3 regions of the Pseudomonas sp. S07E 245 genome follow, and region 2 is predicted to be linked to each of the others. Evidence: predicted binding sites of a transcription regulator. Region 2 holds the regulator's gene; each other region holds the start of a gene.

Region 1 (7,198 bases), 760 kb from region 2:
ACGGAGTCGACCATCGACATTACACGCTCAACTTCGCCACCGAAGTCGGCGTGGCCGGGGGTGTCGACGATGTTGATGTGGTAGCCATTCCAGTTGATGGCGGTGTTTTTCGCCAGAATGGTAATACCGCGCTCTTTCTCCTGGTCGTTGGAGTCCATGACGCGCTCGTCATTGAGCTCGTTACGCTCCAGGGTGCCCGACTGACGCAGGAGTTTGTCGACCAGAGTGGTTTTACCATGGTCAACGTGGGCGATGATGGCGATGTTACGCAGATTTTCGATCACAAATGTATCTCGATCAGAGGATTCGGTTGCCGCCCATTCTAGACGGCCAATATGAAGGTAAAAGGCTCAGCGGGCCCGCGGGTCGGGAGGGCGATGGCGGATGCTGCCGCCATACAGCCCTGGCAGTTTATGCCGGACGATAAACACGCACATTGGCATGTCCCTCACTGAGCAGATGATGCGCATGCAGGCGACTCATGACGCCCTTGTCGCAATAAAGTAGGTACTGACGGTTGCCATCGAGCTGCTTGAAGCGGCTGTTGATGGCATAGAAAGGCATGGTCTGGACTTCGATACCGTCGATCACCAGAGGTTGATCCTCTTGCGCATCGGGGTGACGAATGTCGATGACGATCTGGCCTGGAGTGGCCTCGGCCACCTCTTCAATCTGAATGTCCTGGCTCAGTTCGTCGATTACATGGTCGATCGAGATGAAGCGAGCACGTTCCAGCGCGCGCTCCAAAATCTGCATATCGAACTGGGCCTCCTCATATACAACCCGCTGCGGTTTGGCGCAGGTAGTCGGGTTGACCGAGATGACGCCGCAGTATTCTGGCATGTGCTTGGCAAACTCGGCTGTGCCGATCTGATAAGCGGTATCGATGATGTCCTGTTTGTGGCTGGCCAACAGCGGACGCAGGACCAGCTTGTCAGTGGCCTGGTCGATCACTGTCAGGTTGGGCAGGGTCTGGCTCGACACCTGGGAAATCGCCTCACCGGTGACCAGCGCGTCGATCTGCAGGCGGTCAGCGATGTTGGCCGCTGCGCGCAGCATCATGCGCTTGAGGGTGACGCCCATGTAGCTGTTGTCGACCTTGCCGAGAATCTCGCCGACCACTTCTTCGAACGGCACGCTGATGAACAGCACGCGCTGGCTGCTGCCGTATTTTTTCCACAGGTAGTGAGCGACTTCCATTACCCCCAGCTCGTGGGCACGGCCGCCGAGGTTGAAGAAGCAGAAGTGGGTCATCAGGCCGCGACGCATCATCTGGTAGGCAGCCACGGTGGAATCGAAACCACCGGACATCAACACCAGAGTCTGCTCCAACGCGCCCAACGGATAACCGCCGATACCTTGATGCTGATTGTGGATGACGTAAAGGCGCTGATTGCGGATTTCCATCCGCACCTTGATTTCCGGGTTCTTCAGGTCGATACCGGCGGCGCCGCACTGCTGGCGCAACTGGCTGCCAACATAACGGTCGACATCCATCGAGGTGAAGTCGTGGTGGCCGCCACGCTTGCAGCGTACGGCGAAGCGCTTGCCGGCCAGCAGATGGCCGTAATGCGCCTTGCACTTCTCGACGATATCGTCGAAGTCGCCCAGCGGGTATTCCTCTACCTGAAGGAAATGGGTGATCCCCGGCGTGCACGACAGCCGGTCGATGATCTCGCGCTGAAGCTTCTCGTCTTCGATGCGGGTGACCACTTCGAGATTATCCCAGACACCGTCAACCTTCAGCTCAGGGTCGATATCCTTGAGCACGTTGCGGATGTTCTTCGAGAGCTGACGGATGAAGCGCTTGCGCACCGGCCGGCTCTTGATGGTGATTTCTGGGAAGACTTTGACGATGAGTTTCATGGGTAAACAGCGCGCCCAGGGCCTGCCGAAAATGAGGGGCGCGAATTATAGCGGAAATTGCTCAGGATTTGACCAACTTTTGAACAGAAAGGTTTGAGATGAGTGCAAGAGATTGATTTTGCCGCGCCTGTGCCGGCTCTTTAGCGGCGATCCGGCGTCCCGGTGAACCCGCTCCCACAGGATGGTGTAATGCCCGACTCCACCGCTATCTCTGTGGGAGCGGGTTTACCCGCGAAGAGGTTCCAGAAAACGCCCCCGCAAAGATGCGCACTAATTTGGTGCGCAGTTCGCAATTTCCGCATCTAAAAGGTGCGCTTTTGCTCGGACCACTACCAATAAGTGCCCCTGAACGCCCGCTTTTATCTCAGACTCGCCATTTTCGGGCACTGGCATGCAATTTGCTCTCTTGTGAGGCAGGTAAGCTTGGCCGACTATCCGCGCCCAGCAACACCCTTTTTCCAGGGCAGCGGCCCACCGCGCTCTAGACCCTCCGGAGGACAACATGTCGAAGTCGGTTCAACTCATCAAAGATCATGACGTCAAGTGGATTGATCTGCGTTTCACGGACACCAAAGGCACTCAGCATCACGTGACCATGCCGGCGCGTGATGGTCTGGACGAAGACTTCTTTGAAGTCGGCAAGATGTTCGACGGTTCGTCGATTGCCGGCTGGAAAGGCATCGAAGCCTCCGACATGATCCTGATGCCGGTTGACGATACCGCTGTGCTCGACCCGTTCACCGAAGAGCCAACCCTGATCATCACCTGCGACATCGTCGACCCGTCGAGCATGCTCGGCTACGATCGCGACCCACGTGCGATCGCCAAGCGCGCTGAAGAGTACCTCAAGAGCACTGGCCTGGGTGACACCGTGTTCGCCGGTCCAGAGCCTGAGTTCTTCATCTTCGACGAAGTGAAGTTCCAGTCCGACATCTCCGGTTCGATGTTCAAGATCTTCTCCGAGCAAGGCTCGTGGATGACCGGTGCTGACATCGAAGGCGGCAACAAAGGCCACCGTCCAGGCGTCAAAGGCGGCTACTTCCCAGTACCTCCGTTCGACCACGACCACGAAATCCGTACTGCCATGTGCAACGCACTGGAAGAAATGGGTCAGATCGTTGAAGTTCACCACCACGAAGTGGCGACTGCCGGTCAGAACGAAATCGGCGTCAAGTTCAACACCCTGGTGAAGAAAGCTGACGAAGTCCAGGCCCTGAAATACGTCGTGCACAACGTTGCCGACGCTTACGGCCGCACCGCTACCTTCATGCCGAAGCCACTCTACGGTGACAACGGTTCGGGCATGCACGTGCACATGTCGATCTGGAAAGACGGCAAGAACACCTTCGCTGGCGAAGGCTATGCCGGCCTGTCCGATACCGCCCTGTACTTCATCGGCGGCATCATCAAGCACGGTAAGGCACTGAACGGCTTCACCAACCCGTCGACCAACTCCTACAAGCGTCTGGTCCCAGGTTTCGAAGCACCGGTAATGCTCGCCTACTCGGCCCGTAACCGTTCCGCCTCGATCCGTATTCCTTACGTCAGCAGCCCGAAAGCTCGCCGTATCGAAGCGCGCTTCCCGGACCCGTCGGCCAACCCATACCTGGCCTTCGCAGCCCTGCTGATGGCTGGCCTGGACGGCATCCAGAACAAGATTCATCCAGGCGATGCTGCCGACAAGAACCTCTACGACCTGCCACCAGAAGAAGCCAAGGACATTCCGCAAGTCTGCGGCAGCCTGAAAGAAGCTCTGGAAGAGCTGGATAAAGGCCGTGCGTTCCTGACCAAGGGCGGCGTGTTCTCCGACGACTTCATCGATGCCTTCATCGAGCTGAAGAGCGAAGAAGAAATCAAGGTGCGCACCTTCGTACACCCGCTGGAATACGAGCTGTACTACAGCTGCTGATGTAAGCGACGCCTGTCGTCACTAGGCATCAACTGAAGACGGCCTCCCTCGGGAGGCCGTTTTCCGTTTCGCCAGACAGGATTTTCAGAAGCGTCCGACTTGCGCACCCTCAGCATCACCGCACACTTCCAGCCTCCACTGAAAAGGAGACTGCCGATGCGCCTTGCCCCCTTTATCCTCGCCTGCGCCCTCGGTCTGAGCGGCTGCAGCGCCACCTCTGACGACCCCACCTTCTCACCCCTGCTTGACCTGGTCGAGCGGCGACTGGCCGTGGCCGATGTGGTGGCGCTGCATAAATGGGATAACGCCCAGCCCGTCCAGGCAACCGAGCGCGAGCAAGCCATCATTGCTGCCGTGCGCAACGCGGCGCCTGGCTATGGCCTTGACCCTGCTCGTGCAGCGGCGTTCTTTGATGATCAGATAGAGGCCAACAAGCTGGTGCAGTATGCGCGGCTGTCGCAATGGCAGCTCGCCGGAGCCGCGCCGGCACTACCACGACATGACTTGCAACGCATCATCCGCCCGCGGCTGGACGGCCTGCAGACAGACCTGCTGCACCAATTGGCGTCTTTCGATCAAACCCGCAGCCGCCAGTGCGCGCGCAAGCTGGCCCTGGCATTGGCGCAACGCCAAGGCGATGCACTGCACCGTGCCGGCATGATCCGCGCCACCGGACAGCTCTGCAACTGAGCACGCGAGCAATATGCTCTATATTGGTGCATGGCGGGGCCTACTGCTCTGCCATGCAGCCCAATATGGTTCAAGTGAATCGTTTAATCGATAGTTTTTGGCCTGCAATAGCGCATGAACAGGGCTTTTTCCGGTAATTGCGCTTCTTTTCGGAGCCTTGGTTTGTTTCTTGCATTTTCAAACCATCACGCGGATCACCAGCGCGCCCGCTCCTGGCTCAGCCAAGGGCGACCCATGTGCCAAAAGAGGTCGACGACGCCCCATGACCATCAGCGATGCGCAGCACCGTCTACTCCTGGACAACCTGACCACAGCGACCCTGCTGCTCAATGCCGAACTGCGCCTGGAGTACATGAATCCGGCCGCAGAGATGCTGCTGGCGGTCAGCGGTCAGCGCAGTCATGGGCAGTTCATCAGCGAGCTGTTCACCGAGTCGACCGAGGCGCTCAACTCGCTGCGCCAGGCCGTTGAACAGGCTCACCCGTTCACCAAGCGCGAGGCGCAACTGACCTCGCTGACCGGGCAAAGCATCACCGTCGATTACGCGGTTACGCCGATCCTGCATCAAGGCCAGACCTTGCTGCTGCTCGAGGTGCACCCGCGTGACCGGCTGTTGCGTATCACCAAGGAAGAGGCCCAGCTGTCCAAGCAGGAAACCACCAAGATGCTGGTGCGTGGCCTCGCCCATGAAATAAAGAATCCGCTGGGCGGCATTCGTGGCGCGGCGCAGTTGCTGGCCCGTGAACTACCCAATGATGGCCTGCGTGATTACACCAACGTGATCATCGAAGAAGCCGACCGCCTGCGTAACCTGGTCGACCGCATGCTCGGCTCGAACAAACTGCCGTCGCTGGCGATGACCAACATTCACGAAGTGCTGGAGCGCGTCTGCAGCCTGGTCGAGGCCGAAAGCCAAGGCTGCATCACTTTGGTGCGTGATTACGACCCGAGCCTGCCGGACGTATTGATCGACCGCGAGCAGATGATCCAGGCCGTACTTAACATCGTGCGTAACGCAATGCAGGCGATCAGCAGCCAGAACGAATTGCGCCTGGGCCGCATCAGCCTGCGCAGCCGCGCCGTGCGCCAGTTCACCATTGGCCACATCCGTCATCGCCTGGTAGCCCGCGTCGAAATCACCGACAACGGCCCCGGCATCCCGGCGGAACTGCAGGACACCCTCTTCTATCCCATGGTCAGCGGGCGCCCGGACGGTACCGGCCTCGGCCTGGCCATTACCCAGAACATCATCAGCCAGCACCAGGGCCTGATCGAGTGTGAGAGCCATGCCGGCCACACCACCTTCTCGATCTTCCTGCCTCTGGAACAAGGAGCCACTGCCCCATGAGCCGAAGTGAAACCGTGTGGATCGTCGACGATGATCGCTCCATCCGCTGGGTCCTGGAAAAAGCCCTGCAACAGGAGGGCATGACCACCCAGAGCTTCGACAGCGCTGACGGAGTCATGGGTCGCCTGGCCCGGCAGCAGCCGGACGTGATCATTTCCGACATCCGCATGCCTGGCGCCAGCGGCCTGGACCTGCTGGCGCAGATTCGCGAACAACATCCGCGCTTGCCGGTGATCATCATGACCGCGCATTCGGACCTGGACAGTGCGGTTGCCTCCTATCAAGGCGGCGCTTTCGAGTACCTGCCGAAGCCATTCGACGTTGACGAGGCGGTCTCGCTGGTCAAGCGGGCCAACCAACATGCTCAGGAGCAGCAAGGCCTGCATGTCGCGCCGACGCTGACGCGCACGCCGGAGATCATTGGCGAGGCGCCGGCGATGCAGGAAGTATTCCGCGCCATCGGCCGCCTCAGCCACTCCAACATCACCGTGTTGATCAACGGTGAGTCGGGTACCGGTAAAGAGTTGGTTGCCCACGCCCTGCACCGTCACAGCCCAAGGGCTGCTTCGCCGTTCATTGCATTGAACATGGCGGCGATCCCCAAGGATCTGATGGAGTCAGAGCTGTTCGGCCATGAGAAAGGCGCCTTCACCGGCGCTGCCAACCTGCGCCGTGGCCGCTTCGAGCAGGCCGATGGCGGCACGTTGTTCCTCGACGAAATCGGCGACATGCCAGCCGACACCCAGACCCGCCTGCTGCGGGTATTGGCTGACGGTGAGTTCTACCGCGTGGGCGGGCATATCCCGGTCAAGGTCGATGTACGCATCATTGCCGCAACGCACCAGAACCTGGAAACCCTGGTCCAGGCGGGCAAATTCCGTGAGGACTTGTTCCACCGCCTGAACGTGATCCGCATCCATATTCCGCGACTGTCCGACCGCCGTGAGGATATCCCCACCCTCGCCAGGCACTTCCTCGGCCGAGCGGCGCAAGAGCTGTCGGTCGAGCCAAAGCTGCTCAAGCCGGAGACCGAAGAGTTCATGCGCAACCTGCCGTGGCCGGGCAACGTGCGCCAGCTGGAGAACACCTGCCGCTGGATCACGGTAATGGCCTCTAGCCGCGAAGTGCTGGTGGGTGACCTGCCGCCGGAGCTGCTCAACCTGCCGCAGGATGCTGCGCCGGTGACCAACTGGGAGCAGGCACTGCGCCAGTGGGCGGATCAGGCGTTGGCGCGGGGGCAGTCCAACCTGCTCGACAGCGCGGTGCCGAGTTTCGAGCGGATCATGATCGAGACCGCACTCAAGCATACCGCCGGGCGTCGGCGTGATGCTGCGGTGTTGCTGGGTTGGGGGCGTAACACCCTGACCCGCAAGATCAAAGAACTG
Region 2 (7,198 bases):
AAGTCATCGGCAACGACGCCACCATCGCCGTGGCCGGACAGTCGGGCAACTTCGAACTCAACGTGATGCTGCCGGTAATCGCTCGCAATCTGCTGGAGAGCATCGAGCTGATGGCCAACGCCAGCCGCTTGCTGGCCGACAAGGCCATCGCGACCTTCAAGGTCAATGAAAGCAAGCTCAAGGAAGCCCTGGCGCGCAACCCGATTCTGGTCACCGCGCTGAACCCGATCATCGGCTACCTGAAGGCCGCCGAGATCGCCAAGACCGCTTACAAGCAAGGCCGGCCGATCATCGACGTGGCGTTGGAGCACACCGACCTCTCGCGTGACCAGCTCGAAGCCTTGCTTGACCCGGAAAAACTCACCGCTGGCGGTATCTGACCGTCCAGGAGGCACGTCATGCAGCACTGGAAACGCACCACCGATCACGCCAACCGGCTGTTTGCCCAAGGCGACTGGGTCGACGCTCGGGAGTATTACCTGCAAGCGCTGGCCCTGGCCCAGGTGCTGCTCGAGCGCTGGCATGACGTTGACGAGGCGGTTGCCGCACTGGTCATCGCCCATCACAACCTGGCCGATCTGCACCTGCGCCTGAACCAACCCCACGAAAGCGCGGATTACCTCTGCGCTGCCCATCAGCGCCTGCTGCAGGCCAGCCACGAGCCACGACTGCCGCAGCCGCTACGCGAGGCGGCACTGCGCCACAGCGCACGTACCTACACCGAGCTGCTCAATTTCATTGCCGAGTACGGCCAGTACCCGCGCACCGCGCGCTTGCTCAACCGCCAGGCTGGCGCGGCGAGCGAGCTGATTGCTGCGCCGGAAGTTGCACCTCACTCACATAATTACGGAATCCACTGACATGCCGCATACCTTGCCTGCACTGCCGTACGCCTACGATGCGCTGGAACCGCACATCGACGCCCAGACCATGGAAATCCACCACAGCAAGCATCACCAGACCTACATCAACAACCTCAACGCGGCCATCGAGGGCACCGAGTGGGCTGAGTGGCCGGTGGAAAAACTGGTTGGCGCGGTCAAGCAATTGCCTGAAAAGTTGCAGGCAGCGGTGATCAACCAGGGCGGTGGCCACGCCAACCACAGCTTGTTCTGGACTGTTATGGCGCCCAATGGCGGCGGCGTGCCGCAAGGCGAGGTGGCCAAGGCCATCGAGCAGCAATTAGGTGGCTTTGATGCTTTCAAGGAGGCTTTCACCAAGGCTGCGCTGAGCCGCTTCGGCAGTGGCTGGGCCTGGCTCAGCGTGACCCCGACCAAGCAACTGGTGGTCGAGAGCAGCGGCAACCAGGACAGCCCGCTGATGCACGGCAACACGCCGATCCTCGGTCTGGACGTGTGGGAGCACGCCTACTACCTGAAGTACCAGAACCGCCGGCCTGAATACATTGGCGCGTTCTACAACGTGGTCGATTGGGCCGAAGTGGAACGCCGCTATCAGCAAGCCTTGAAGTGAGCCTAACCGGTATGCGCTCGCAGGTGATGTCTGTCAGCAGTGTGCGCCTGTTTCGTCTGGCGCTGGGGACTGTGCTGTTGCTGGTCGGGACTGCGCTGCTGGTGGCACGCGGGATCGATTGGCTGGGCCTGGAGCCGCGCATGCTGCGGGCTCTGGAGGGCGGTGCACTGTGCGCTCTGGGTACTGCGCTGGGCGCGGTGCCGGTGTTGGTGATCCGCAATATGCCGGTGGCGGTGGCTGACACCTTGCTCGGCTTCGGCGCTGGAGTGATGCTGGCAGCGACTGCGTTCTCGCTGATCATGCCGGGCCTGGCCGCTGCAGAGGCGATCGGTTTCAGCCCATGGGGCGCCGGTGGGCTGATCAGTTTTGGCCTGCTGTTCGGCGCGCTTTGCCTGTTTCTGGTCGACCTCAAGGTCTCGGGTGCTTCACCCGAAGCCTTGGTCGGTAACGGCAATCAGCCGGTTATCGCGGCGCGGATCTGGTTGTTCGTGATTGCCATCATTGCCCATAACATTCCTGAAGGGATGGCCATTGGCGTATCGGCCGGTGGCGGCATGCCGGACGCCGACAGCCTGGCCATGGGCATCGCCCTGCAGGATGTGCCGGAAGGTCTGGTGATCGCCTTGGTGCTGGCCGGGGCGGGGATGTCGCGCCTCAAGGCTTTCTTGATCGGCGCGGCCTCGGGCCTGGTCGAGCCGCTGGCAGCAGTGATCTGCGCGTGGCTAGTGAATGTTGCCGAACTGCTGTTACCGTTGGGCCTGGCCTGCGCGGCGGGAGCGATGTTGCTGGTGGTGACGCAGGAGATCATTCCGGAATCACGCAGCAACGGCAACTATCGCCTGGCAAGCCTGGGGCTGTGCGTGGGCTTCTGCCTGATGATGGTGATGGACACGGCCATGTCGTGACCGTTTGCTGGTCCAGCGCTGCGGCAGCGCTGGGCCTGGCAGCGGCGGGGCGTTATTCGCCTTCGTCGAAGTAGTTGTTGATCAAATCCACCACGGCCTGGAGTGCCTCGTCTTCCTGCTCGCCCTCGGTGAACAGGTGCACCTGAGTGCCCTTGCCCGCTGCGAGCATCATCACCGCCATGATGCTTTTGCCATCGACCAGCTTGTCTGGCGCCCGGCCGACCCTCACCTGGCAAGGAAAGCGCCCGGCCACGCCGACGAACTTGGCGGCCGCTCGGGCGTGCAGGCCCAGCTTGTTGATGATGGTGATTTCGCGGGCGGGCATGTTCGGGTAAATCCTGTGGGCTAGAGGTCGCGGTGGCGGACCTGGACGTTTTTCAAGGATTGCTGCAGAACCTGGCCGAGGCGCTCGGTCAGGTACACCGAGCGATGGTGGCCGCCGGTGCAGCCGATGGCGATGGTGACATAGGCACGGTTGCTGGCGGCGAAGCGCGGCAGCCATTTGAGCAGATAGCTGGAGATGTCCTGGAACATCTCTTCGACATCCGGCTGCGCAGCCAGGTAATCGATGACTGGCTGATCCAGGCCTGAGTGCTCGCGGATTTCCGGCTTCCAGTACGGATTGGGCAGGCAGCGCACGTCGAACACCAGGTCGGCGTCTACCGGCATGCCCCGCTTGAAGCCAAACGACTCAACTAAAAACGCCGTACCCGGCTCGGGTTGGTTGAGCAGGCGCAGCTTGATCGAATCGCGTAGCTGGTAAAGGTTGAGGTTGGTGGTATCGATCTTCAGGTCGGCAAGGTCGGCAATCGGCCCGAGCATATCGCTCTCGACCCGAATGGCTTCGGCCAGCGAGCGATTGGCGTTGGTCAGTGGGTGACGGCGGCGCGTTTCGGAGAAGCGCTTGAGCAGGGTGTCTTCGTCAGCGTCCAGGTACAGCACATCGCACTGGATGTGCCGTGCGCGGGCATCCTCGAGCAGCTCGGGGAAGCGTGACAGATGGCCTGGCAGGTTGCGCGCATCAATCGAGACAGCAACCTTGGGCTGCATCAGCTCGGTATTGATCAACGCGTTTTCAGCCAGCTGCGGCAGCAACCCGGCGGGCAGGTTGTCGATGCAGTAGAAGCCATTGTCTTCCAGCACGGCAAGTGCAGTGCTCTTGCCGGAGCCAGAGCGGCCGCTGACGATGATCAGGCGCATGCTCAGCTCCCGTTTTGCACGTCCAGGACGACCTGGTACAAGGCCTTGTTGTCTCTCGCAGCGCGCAGACGCTTACGCACATCTTCGCGATCGAGCATGCTGGCAATCTGGCGCAACAGCTCAAGGTGAGCATCGGTGGCAGCTTCGGGCACCAGCAGGACGAACAGCAGGTCCACGGGGGCGCCATCGATGGCGTCGAAATCGATTGGATGATCCAGGTGGAGCAGGGCGCTGACCGGATTGGCGCAGCCCTTGAGGCGGCAGTGCGGAATGGCGATGCCATTGCCGAACCCGGTGGAGCCCAGTTTTTCGCGGGCGATCAGCTTCTCGAAGACTTCTTGCTGGTCGAGCTCGCTGACTTCGCTGGCTACGACCTTGGCGATTTCTTCGAGGGCGCGTTTCTTACTGCTGACGCCCGGCACGTTCACCAGGGAACGGCCGGGGGTCAGGATGGTTTCAAGTCGGATCATGGATGAGGGGGATCAGCGAGCAGCTGCACCTTGCAGGAGACTTTGCTGTTTTTCCTTGTGTTTTTTCAGTTGGCGGTCGAGCTTGTCAGCCAAATTGTCGATGGCTGCATACATGTCTAGATCTTCGGCATTGGCAACCACTTCGCCGCCCGGAATCTGCAGAGTCGCTTCGATCTTCTGCTGCAGTTTCTCGACTTTCATGATCACCGTAACGTTGGTGATCTTGTCAAAGTGCCCTGCGAGTCTCTTCAGCTTCTGCTCGACGTAGTCGCGCAGTGGTGGGGTTACTTCTACATGGTGTCCACTGATGTTGACTTGCATACAGCTTCTCCTTTGTTGCCCGTGCATAAAGAGGCAGGTCTTGCACCTGCCACAAAAACGCTGTGGCACATCCCGGGGCTACATCAGTCGCTTGCGTTCACTCGACGGTGCTATGCCGAGCGACTCGCGGTACTTGGCGACGGTGCGACGGGCTACCTGGATGCCTTGTGCCTCCAGTAAACCAGCGATCTTGCTGTCACTCAATGGCTTTTTCTGATTTTCCGCTGCAACCAGTTTCTTGATGATCGCGCGGATCGCCGTGGACGAGCATTCACCGCCTTCGGAGGTGCTGACGTGGCTCGAGAAAAAGTATTTCAACTCAAAGATGCCACGCGGAGTGTGCATGTACTTCTGGGTGGTGACGCGGGAGATGGTCGACTCATGCATGCCCACTGCTTCGGCGATGTCATGCAGCACCAACGGTTTCATCGCCTCGTCGCCGTACTCGAGAAAATCGCGCTGGTGCTCGACGATCTGCGTGGCGACCTTCATCAAGGTCTCGTTGCGGCTCTGCAGGCTCTTGATGAACCAGCGCGCTTCCTGCAACTGGTTGCGCATGAAGGTGTTGTCGGCGCTGGTATCGGCGCGGCGGACAAAGCCTGCATATTGCGGGTTGACCCGCAGGCGCGGCATGGCCTCCTGGTTCAGCTCGACCAGCCAGCGGTCGGTGTCCTTGCGCACGATCACGTCAGGCACCACGTACTCCGGCTCGCTCGACTCGATCTGCGAACCAGGCCGCGGATTGAGGCTCTGCACCAGCTCGATGACCTGCCGCAGCTCGTCTTCCTTGAGCTTCATACGGCGCATCAGCTGGCTGTAGTCGCGGCTGCCGAGCATATCGATGAAGTCGCTGACCAGGCGCTTGGCCTCGGTCAACCAAGGCGTATTGGCCGGCAACTGACGCAGCTGCAGCAGCAGGCACTCGCCCAGGTTGCGTGCGGCAACGCCGGCGGGTTCGAACTGTTGAATACGGTGCAGCACGGCCTCGACTTCATCGAGCTCTATGTCGAGCTCCGGGTCAAAGCCTGCGCAGATTTCTTCGAGGGTGTCTTCCAGATAGCCTTGCTGGTTGATGCTGTCGATCAGCGTTACTGCAATCAGGCGATCGGTATCGGACATCGGCGCCAGGTTCAGTTGCCACAGCAAGTGGCTTTGCAGGCTCTCGCCAGCAGAGGTGCGGGTGGTGAAGTCCCACTCGTCATCGTCGTTGCTGGGCAGGCTGCTGGCGCTGGTCTGGTAGACATCTTCCCAGGCGGTGTCGACCGGTAGTTCGTTGGGAATGCGCTCGTTCCAGTCGCCTTCTTCAAGGTTCTGACTGGCGGCGCTGCCTTCCTGCAGGCTGCCATCCTGAAAACCGCTGTCCTGGAAGCTGTTCTCCAGGTTTTCGGCGCTTGGCTTGCTTTCGGCACTGTCGGCCAGCGGGTCGCTGTTGTCGAAGTCTTCGCCATCTTCCTGGCGTTCGAGCATCGGGTTGGATTCCAGCGCTTCCTGAATTTCCTGTTGGAGGTCCAGGGTCGAGAGCTGAAGCAGACGAATGGCCTGTTGCAACTGCGGGGTCATCGTCAGTTGCTGGCCCATTTTTAGGACGAGCGATGGTTTCATAGCTTGGGCTTAATACCTTGTCCGCCGGCGCATCTGCGCCATCCACTACACGAAGGGCGCCGCGGCGCCAATTTCAAGCAAGTTATATGCCTTAATTTGTAGCGTTTGCCTAGAGCACTGTAACACTTAAGCTGTTTTAGCTTGCTGCTGCCAGTGCCCAGGCAAGGGCCTCAGAGCCGGAACTCGTGGCCCAGGTAGACTTCCTTGACCAGATCGTTGGCCAGAATGGTCTCGGCATCGCCTTCGGCGATCAGTTGACCATCGTTGACGATGTAGGCTGTCTCACAGATATCCAGCGTCTCGCGGACGTTGTGGTCGGTGATCAACACACCGATACCCTTGGCCTTGAGGTGATGAATGATCTGCTTGATGTCACCTACCGAGATCGGGTCGACGCCAGCGAACGGTTCATCCAGCAGAATGAACTTGGGTGCGGTGGCCAGGGCGCGGGCAATCTCGACACGGCGGCGTTCGCCACCGGAAAGGCTCATGCCGAGGTTGTCGCGGATGTGGCTGATATGGAATTCCTGCAGCAGGCTTTCCAGCTCCTTGCGACGGCCGTCACGGTCGAGTTCCTTGCGCGTTTCGAGGATCGCCATGATGTTGTCGGCAACCGACAGCTTGCGGAAAATCGACGCTTCCTGCGGCAGGTAGCCAATCCCGGCACGGGCGCGGCCGTGCATGGGTTGGTAGCTGACGTCATTGTTGTCGATCAGCACGCGGCCTTGATCGGCCTGAACCAGGCCGACGATCATGTAGAAGCAGGTGGTCTTGCCGGCACCGTTGGGGCCGAGCAAGCCGACGATCTGGCCGCTGTCGATCGACAGGCTGACGTCGCGAACCACCTGGCGGCCCTTGTAGCTCTTGGCCAGATGCTGGGCTTTGAGAGTCGCCATTTACTCGGCCTTCTTCTTCGGCTGGATCACCATGTCGATGCGCGGACGCTTGGTCGTGGCGGCGCCACCGGCATTGCCTGCGGTTGCGACCTGCGACTTGGTGTTGTAGACGATCTTCTCGCCTTCGGTGGTGTTGCTTTCATTCTCGACCTTGGCGCGGTCGGTCAGAATCACCGTGTCTTTTTGCGCCTGGTATTGAATGGTCACGGCCCAGCCTTTCATCTTGTCGGGCTTGGCGGCGTCCTGCTGTTGCTCGAAGTAGGCCAGGTTGCCCACCGAAGTCACCACGTCGATGTCGCCATTGGCGGCACGGGTCATGGTCACGGTGTTG
Region 3 (7,198 bases), 500 kb from region 2:
CCACCGTCACAGCGCCCAACTTGTAATCAGTCCCCACGCCCGCTTCGTAACTGTTGCGTACCGCATCAGCTCCGTGCGTCACGAACGGCGTATTGCCCAGCAGGAAGGTAGACGTACTGCTGGCCTGGTCGGCCGCGAAGTCGTGATAGCCCATCAACTTGAACTGCGGTTCCAGCGTCCCGGCGCCCAGGCCAACGCTTCCGGCAACCCGAACCCCAGCCCCCAGCTCGATCGCTTCATAACGCTGATCTTCGATCTTCAGCGCAGCAGAAGAGCCTTTCTCACGGTAACCATCGATTTCCACTCGGCTGTAACGCGCCGCCAGGCGCGGCTCGATCAGCAACTGTGGGTTGATCCGGTAGGTATAACCTCCAACCAGATTCAGGCCCAGCAGGTCGCTGTCGTAGTCAGCCTTGGCGCGGGTGCCGGCGATGTCGCGCTTGCCTTCGTTGTCGTTGAAGCCGTAAGTCAGGCTGGCGTCAACGAAGTAGTTTCCCTGCTCAAAGCCGCCGTACAGGGTGAATGCGTGGCTGTCGACTTCGGTCTGGTTGCCGCTTTTGCCGTTGACGTCGGTATTGATGAAGCTGTACGCCAGGCCCAGGGTTAGCTGGTCGTTGAGCTTGCCATCAGCACCTACCGCGATGCCGCGGCTGTAGGCGTTGTAGCCGGCAATGCCGTCGCGTTGGCCTTGGGTCGCATCGCTGTACAGCGACTGAATCCACACGCCGGTCTGCTGGAGCGCGTCGCCCGACGAAGCGCCGCGCAGGCCGCTGGTGCGGCTGGTGGTCACGCCGTTGACCAGGCTTTGGCTGGTGGTCGCTGCCTGGGTAGCTCCGCCGTTGGTTTCCGGGGTCAGCTGTTCGGCAATCTTGGCCAGCTGCTTGCTGTCGGCGTTGACCGCAGCACGCAGCAGGGGGTCATTGGCGGCAAGCTTGGCGAGGACGCCGTCCTTGGCGAGGGCGCCGAGCGCGCGTTTGTGGTTGATGGTGCCGCCATTCAGATCCAGTACGTGGTCGATGCCTTGCTGATCCTTGGTGGTGACCACCGCCACGACCGTGTTGCCTTCGACAGCGCTGGTGTCGACATCGAGCAGTGCCGAGGTGCTGGTGACCAGCGGAGCACCTTGCAGCTCGCCGGCCTCTATCAGCTTGAAACGGCTGCCGTTGGCGCTGAAGTCATTACCGCGTGCAGTCAGTTTCAGTTGCGCACCTTCGCCGAATTCAGCGGTGCCGCTGACGCTGACGACGGCGCGAGCAGGGTTGGTGTCGGCGCCCAGGGTCAGGCCCAGTGCCGAGTTGCCAGCAACATACAGGTTGCCGTCGATGGTGGTGTGCGCCGACTGCAGCGCCAGGGTCGCCGAGTTGCCGCCCGAAACCGAACCGACGTCGATCCAGCCGTTGCCCTTGAGGCGAATGTTGGAGCCGTCAGCGGAACTGTCGGTGCCAGTGAAGGAGGTGTCGGCCTCGACTTCGATGTTCGACAGGTCGATCAGGTTGCCGACGATCACGCTGCCTTTGCGCAGGATCAACTCGACCGGGCGGTTGGCTTCGGAGGCATCGATCGCTTCATCCTGAGAGATGATGGTGCCGCTGTTGAAGATGTTCAGATCACCGTGCAACTGGTACTGAGGTTGCAGGCCCGGGCCGTCGAAGTCGACGTTGCCGATGGTGATTGCCGCGTCTTCGGCAATGATGGTGCCGGTGTTGAGCAGGTGTACGCCATCGGCGGTGCTCAGGCTGGCGCCGTCGAGCATGATGCCGTTGGCGTCGTTGCCGGTGGCGATGATGGTGCCGTGGTTTTCGATGCCGGCCAGGTCGACCATGTCGCCGCGGTTGCTGGTGGTGGCGTCGATGGCAGTGGCGCCTTCGCCGCTGACGACGATGCTGCCGTAGTTGATCACCTTGCCATTGATGGTGCCGCCTTCGAGGTTGATCCCGCGGGCGCTTTCGCCGCTGGCCACGATACGGCCGCTGTCGGCGTTGATCAGGTCGCCTTCGATCAGCGAGGTGCCGGAGAAGTCCAGTGCGCGAGCGACATCGGTGCCGCCGTCGTCGGTCAGTGGCTCGCCGATGGCCGACAGCAAACCCTGGTTGATCAGGTTGCCGCCGATCCGCGCTGGATCGATCATCAGCGCGTTGGCGCCGCCGCCGGTGGCGCTGATGCTGCCTTTGTTGATGACGTCGCCGGCGATGTCGTTGCGTGCCCAGCTCAGGCCATCTTCCCAGCTGTCCATGTCCACGCCGCCGGCAAAGTCGCCGCTGCTGTCGATGGTGCTGTTGAGGATCAGGTCGCCGGTAATCGTCGAGCCGTTCAGTTCAATGGCGTCTTCATCGCTGCCGCCGGTGTAGCTGCCAGTGAATTCGAGATTGCCGTAGTGAGTCTGGTGCTCGCTCTTGAAGCCGGCGTTGGTCAGGTTGACCACCTGGTTGGCGAGCGGCACGGCAAAGGCGGGGAGGGCGCTGGCGGTGATCGCCAGGGCCAGCAGGGTCTTGCGGAAGATAACGGGAGCCACGGTTCTGTCCTTGAAAAACGGGGGAGCAAACGGCGCGCATCCATGCATGGCTCTAGGCAGTAAGTCAGGCGACTACGGCCAGCGGGGCCGCATGTCTGCGCGGCGCGAATTCTATCCCAGATAGTGGCCAATTGACATTTTCGTTGGCGTCAATTTTTTGATTTGCCGCTTTTGCCGCCCAACTATTGCCGCCCGCCTCCCATCAAGCGGAAGCACTTTGCCGCTTTTCTGGCATTCCTATGCTCGCAAGCAAGGCTGAACGCCCTGATCCCGTGCCTTCCAGCTGGTTGGCACAGGCCTTGCTATAACTTCGCCAACGACACTCCGGCCCCATCGGCGAAGGTTTGCACCCATGAGCATCAGTTTCGACAAAGCGCTTGGCATCCATGAAAAAGCCCTGGGCTTTCGCGCTCAGCGCGCAGAGGTCCTGGCCAACAACATCACCAACGCCGACACGCCCAACTACAAAGCGCGTGACATGGACTTTTCGTCGGTGCTGGCTGCCGAGAGCGACAAGCAGCAAAACGGCCGCATCGCGCTCGACCGCACCAACACTCGCCATATCGAAGCGCAGGGCCTGGCCATGGGTGACGACACCCTGAAGTACCGTACACCGACACAGCCGTCGGTCGACCAGAACACCGTTGACGCTCAGGTCGAGCAGGCCAACTACACCGAAAACGCGATCGGTTTCCAGGCCAGCTTCACTTTGCTCAACAGTAAATTCAAAGGGCTGGTATCGGCCCTGCGCGGAGAGTAACCATGTCCCTTTCCAACGTTTTCAATATCGCCGGTAGCGGCATGAGCGCGCAGAATACCCGCCTCAACACCGTCGCTTCGAACATTGCCAACGCCGAGACGGTCTCGTCGAGCATCGACCAGACCTACCGCGCACGTCACCCCGTGTTCGCCACCACCTTCCAGCAGGCCCAGGCCGGCATGGGGCAGTCGTTGTTCGAAGACCAGGGTGAAGCGGGGCAGGGCGTGCAGGTAACGGGCATCATCGAAGACCAGAGCAATCTGGAAGCCCGCTACCAGCCTAATCACCCGGCGGCCAACAAGGACGGTTACGTCTACTACCCGAACGTCAACGTGGTCGAAGAGATGGCTGACATGATCTCGGCGAACCGTTCGTTCCAGACCAATGCCGAGCTGATGAATACGGCCAAGACCATGATGCAGAAGGTACTGACCCTGGGTCAGTGATAAGGAATCCGGACCATGGCTATCAACAGTACCAACCTCAATGAAGTGATCGCAGCGTCGGGTGTCAGCACCGGGACCAAGAAGGTGACCACCGATACGGCTTCCAAGACCGGCACTGATTCGCTGGGCAAGGATGCGTTTCTGCAGTTGCTGGTTTCCCAGATGCAGCACCAGAACCCGCTTGAACCGCAGGGCAATGGTGAGTTCGTGGCGCAGTTGGCGCAGTTCAGCAGCCTTGAAGGCATCACCTCGCTGAACGAGTCGGTCAATGCAATCACCAGTTCGCTGGGTTCGTCCCAGGCGCTGCAGGCGTCGTCGCTGGTCGGTCGTTCGGTGATCGTGCAGAACGACAAGGCGGTGGTTGACACCAGTGCAAGCTTCAATGGGCAGTTTGTGGTGCCGGAAGGCATCAGCGAAGCCAAGATCACGGTCAAGGACAAGGACGGCAATACCGTCAAGACCATTGAGCTGGGCGAACAGAAAGCCGGTTACGCCGACTTCATCTGGGACGGCACCAACGACAAGGGCGTCAAGGTCGATCCGGGTACCTACACCTTTACCGCCAGCACCATGGTGGACGGCAAGTCGGTACAGATGAATACCCTGCTGCCGGCCAAGGTCACCAGCGTCAGTTTCAGCGCCAATGGCGAAATGGTCCTCAACCTCGCCGGCGTCGGCAAGGTCTCTCTTTCCGACGTACAAACCATCGGTATCTAAGGCCAGAACGGCACAAGGAGCAACAGCATGTCTTTCAATATCGGCCTTAGCGGTCTGTACGCAGCCAACAAGCAACTGGACGTCACCGGCAATAACATTGCCAACGTCAATACCAATGGCTTCAAGTCCTCGCGCACCGAGTTCGCCGACGTCTATGCCGGCGCCAACCGTCTGGGCGTGGGCAAGAACCAGATCGGCAATGGTGTGCGCCTGGCCGCGGTTTCCCAGCAGTTCAGCCAGGGTGACGTGAACAACACCGGCAACGTGCTGGACATGGGTATCCAGGGTCGCGGCTTCTTCGTGTTGTCCGACAACGGCACCCAGGTCTATACCCGTGCCGGTGCATTCCAGAACAACAAAGACAACTTTGTGGTGACCTCCGACGGCCTGCGTCTGCAGGGCTACGCAGCTGATTCCAACGGCAAGATCCAGAAGGGCATCCTCACCGACCTGAAGATCGACACCTCGTCACTGGCGCCAAAAGCCACCACGTTGATCGATCAGGGCATCAACCTGAACTCCTCGGCAACCTCCATTCCGCTGCCGGCTACCCCGCCTGGCGCGGGTGATATCGTCTTCGACCCGGCTGACGAAACCTCATACACCAAGTCGTTCCCGACCAAGGTTTTTGACAGCCAGGGTAACGAGCACACCATGGAGCAGTTCTATCGCAAGACCGGCAAGAACGAGTGGACCATGTATACCCTGGTCGACGGCCGTAACCCGATGGATCCGACCAGCACCGCGCCGTTGGTGGGTACCGTCAGTTTCAACGAAGACGGCAGCGTTGCCTCGATGACGGCCGACCAGACTGGCCTGCCGACCGGCGCCGAATGGAGTGTGACCAACAATGTCTTCAGCATGAAGGGCTGGATCCCGGCCGAAAAAGACGGTGCCGGCAACTGGGGCTCCAATGGCTCGGCCGGCAACCCGGATGGCATGCGTCTGTCGATGAACAGCACTACCTCGTACAACACCGAGACCGCGCGCATGTCGCAGTCGCAGGATGGTTACGCCACCGGTGTTCTGTCGAGCCTGAGCATCGACTCCACCGGCGTCATGTTTGCCAGCTTCAGCAACCAGCAGTCGCGGGCGATTGGCCAGGTGGCGCTGGCCAGCTTTGCCAACGAGCAGGGTCTGCAGCAGATCGGCGGCACCCGCTGGACCGAGACCTTTGCGTCGGGTATCCCGGGCGTTGACGCACCCAAGACCGGCACTTTGGGCGGCGTCGAGTCCAACTCGCTGGAAGCCTCCAACGTCAACCTGACTCAGGAGTTGGTCGAGCTGATCAAGGCGCAGAGCAACTACCAGGCGAACGCCAAGACCATCTCGACCGAGAGCACCATCATGCAGACCACCATCCAGATGGTCGGCTAAAAGCGCTGAGGATGGACACTGGACGAGCCCCTTCACTGCAAGGGGCTCGTCGTTTCAGGCAAGGTGGACATGAAAAAACTGATCATCGCCAGCGCTGCTGTGTTGTATCTGCTGCAGGCTCAGGCTGGCACCGCGCCGTGGTGGCGCTGGGAAAGCCAGGTGGATGGCCGGCTGGTGTGTTCGCAGTGGTCGCCAGGGGAGGGTTGGAAGCGTTTTGCCGGGCCCTTCAACAATGCCGGTTGCCGCGAATTGTAGCCAGTTGCCGCCCGCGGCAAGCAAGCGCCGGATATCCGGCGTGAGTATTTCCCCACTATCCCCCATGAGCCCGTAAACACGGGCTTTTTCATGCTTTGTAAAAGTTGGTTCGGAACTTGCTTTATCGCCTGTATAGCAGCGGCGAGCGGCAAGCAATCGCCAGTGCAGTGGAGGAAGACTGTGGACAAGATGCTTTACGTGGCCATGACCGGCGCCAGCCAGAACGCGCTGGCGCAAAAGGCCCATGCCAACAACCTGGCGAACGTTTCAACCAACGGTTTCCAGCGTGACCTGGAGCAGGCGCGCTCGATGCCGGTGTTTGGTGACAGCTTTCCGTCGCGAGCATTTGCCCTGTCCGAGCGCCCGGCCACCGACTTCACCGCCGGTGCGCTGGTGGAAACCGGCCGCGAGCTGGACGTTGCCGTGACCGGCAATGGCTTTATCGCCGTGCAGGCACCAGATGGCAGCGAAGCCTATGTACGCACCGGCAGCCTCAATATTGACGCCCTCGGCGTCCTGCGCGCTGGCAATGGCATGCCGGTGATCGGCAACGGCGGCCCGATTGCCGTGCCGCCCGAGCAGAAGGTCGAGATCGGCGAAGACGGCACCATCAGCATTCGCGCCATGGGTGAAGACCCGCGGGTGATGGCTGAGGTCGACCGGATCAAGTTGGTCAACCCGGACATCAAGGGCCTGACCAAAGGTACCGACGGCATGATCCACACCACCAGTGGCCAGCCTGCGGATGCCGACATCAACGTCAAGGTGGTGTCGGGTTTCCTTGAGTCGAGCAACGTCAATGCCGTCGAGGAAATGACCTCGGTGCTGGCCCTGTCGCGCCAGTTCGAACTGCACGTGAAGATGATGAACACGGCCAAGGAAGGCGATGAAGCCATGGCCCGGGTTTTGCAAATCAGCTAATCAATTTTGAACGGGTGCCGAAAAACAGGCGCGCGAGGAGAACACTATGCTTCCGGCACTTTGGGTCGCCAAGACCGGTTTGTCCGCCCAGGACACCAACCTGACGGTCATTTCCAACAACCTGGCCAACGTTTCGACCACCGGCTTCAAGCGTGATCGCGCCGAATTCCAGGACCTGCTGTACCAGATCAAACGCCAGCCTGGCGCTCA

What was found. Region 2 encodes sigma-54, which starts transcription at its own class of promoters, with help from an activator protein. Its sites were predicted from a motif close to ANTGGCATNNANNTTGCTNT; they were not measured.
Region 1: a site for sigma-54 is predicted at 2,252-2,271, ahead of glnA (type I glutamate--ammonia ligase). Genes of this name have one in related genera too.
Region 3: a site for sigma-54 is predicted at 2,799-2,818, ahead of flgB (flagellar basal body rod protein FlgB). Genes of this name have one in related genera too.

The regions. Positions count from the first base shown of each region.
Region 1 covers NZ_CP080625.1:4,658,051-4,665,248, reverse strand. The annotation lists gene typA (translational GTPase TypA) at 1-284, opposite strand, end outside; gene thiI (tRNA uracil 4-sulfurtransferase ThiI) at 412-1,866, opposite strand; gene glnA (type I glutamate--ammonia ligase) at 2,369-3,775, shown strand; gene K3F44_RS21470 (chorismate mutase) at 3,932-4,465, shown strand; gene glnL (nitrogen regulation protein NR(II)) at 4,728-5,813, shown strand; gene ntrC (nitrogen regulation protein NR(I)) at 5,810-7,198, shown strand, end outside.
Region 2 covers NZ_CP080625.1:40,581-47,778, forward strand. The annotation lists gene K3F44_RS00190 (lyase family protein) at 1-380, shown strand, start outside; gene K3F44_RS00195 (hypothetical protein) at 399-860, shown strand; gene K3F44_RS00200 (superoxide dismutase) at 862-1,473, shown strand; gene K3F44_RS00205 (ZIP family metal transporter) at 1,485-2,378, shown strand; gene K3F44_RS00210 (HPr family phosphocarrier protein) at 2,431-2,703, opposite strand; gene rapZ (RNase adapter RapZ) at 2,724-3,578, opposite strand; gene ptsN (PTS IIA-like nitrogen regulatory protein PtsN) at 3,581-4,048, opposite strand; gene hpf (ribosome hibernation-promoting factor, HPF/YfiA family) at 4,061-4,369, opposite strand; gene K3F44_RS00230 (RNA polymerase factor sigma-54) at 4,448-5,971, opposite strand; gene lptB (LPS export ABC transporter ATP-binding protein) at 6,142-6,867, opposite strand; gene lptA (lipopolysaccharide transport periplasmic protein LptA) at 6,868-7,198, opposite strand, start outside.
Region 3 covers NZ_CP080625.1:538,368-545,565, forward strand. The annotation lists gene K3F44_RS02535 (autotransporter domain-containing protein) at 1-2,470, opposite strand, end outside; gene flgB (flagellar basal body rod protein FlgB) at 2,865-3,272, shown strand; gene flgC (flagellar basal body rod protein FlgC) at 3,275-3,718, shown strand; gene flgD (flagellar hook assembly protein FlgD) at 3,734-4,435, shown strand; gene flgE (flagellar hook protein FlgE) at 4,463-5,812, shown strand; gene K3F44_RS02560 (hypothetical protein) at 5,882-6,067, shown strand; gene flgF (flagellar basal-body rod protein FlgF) at 6,248-6,988, shown strand; gene flgG (flagellar basal-body rod protein FlgG) at 7,035-7,198, shown strand, end outside.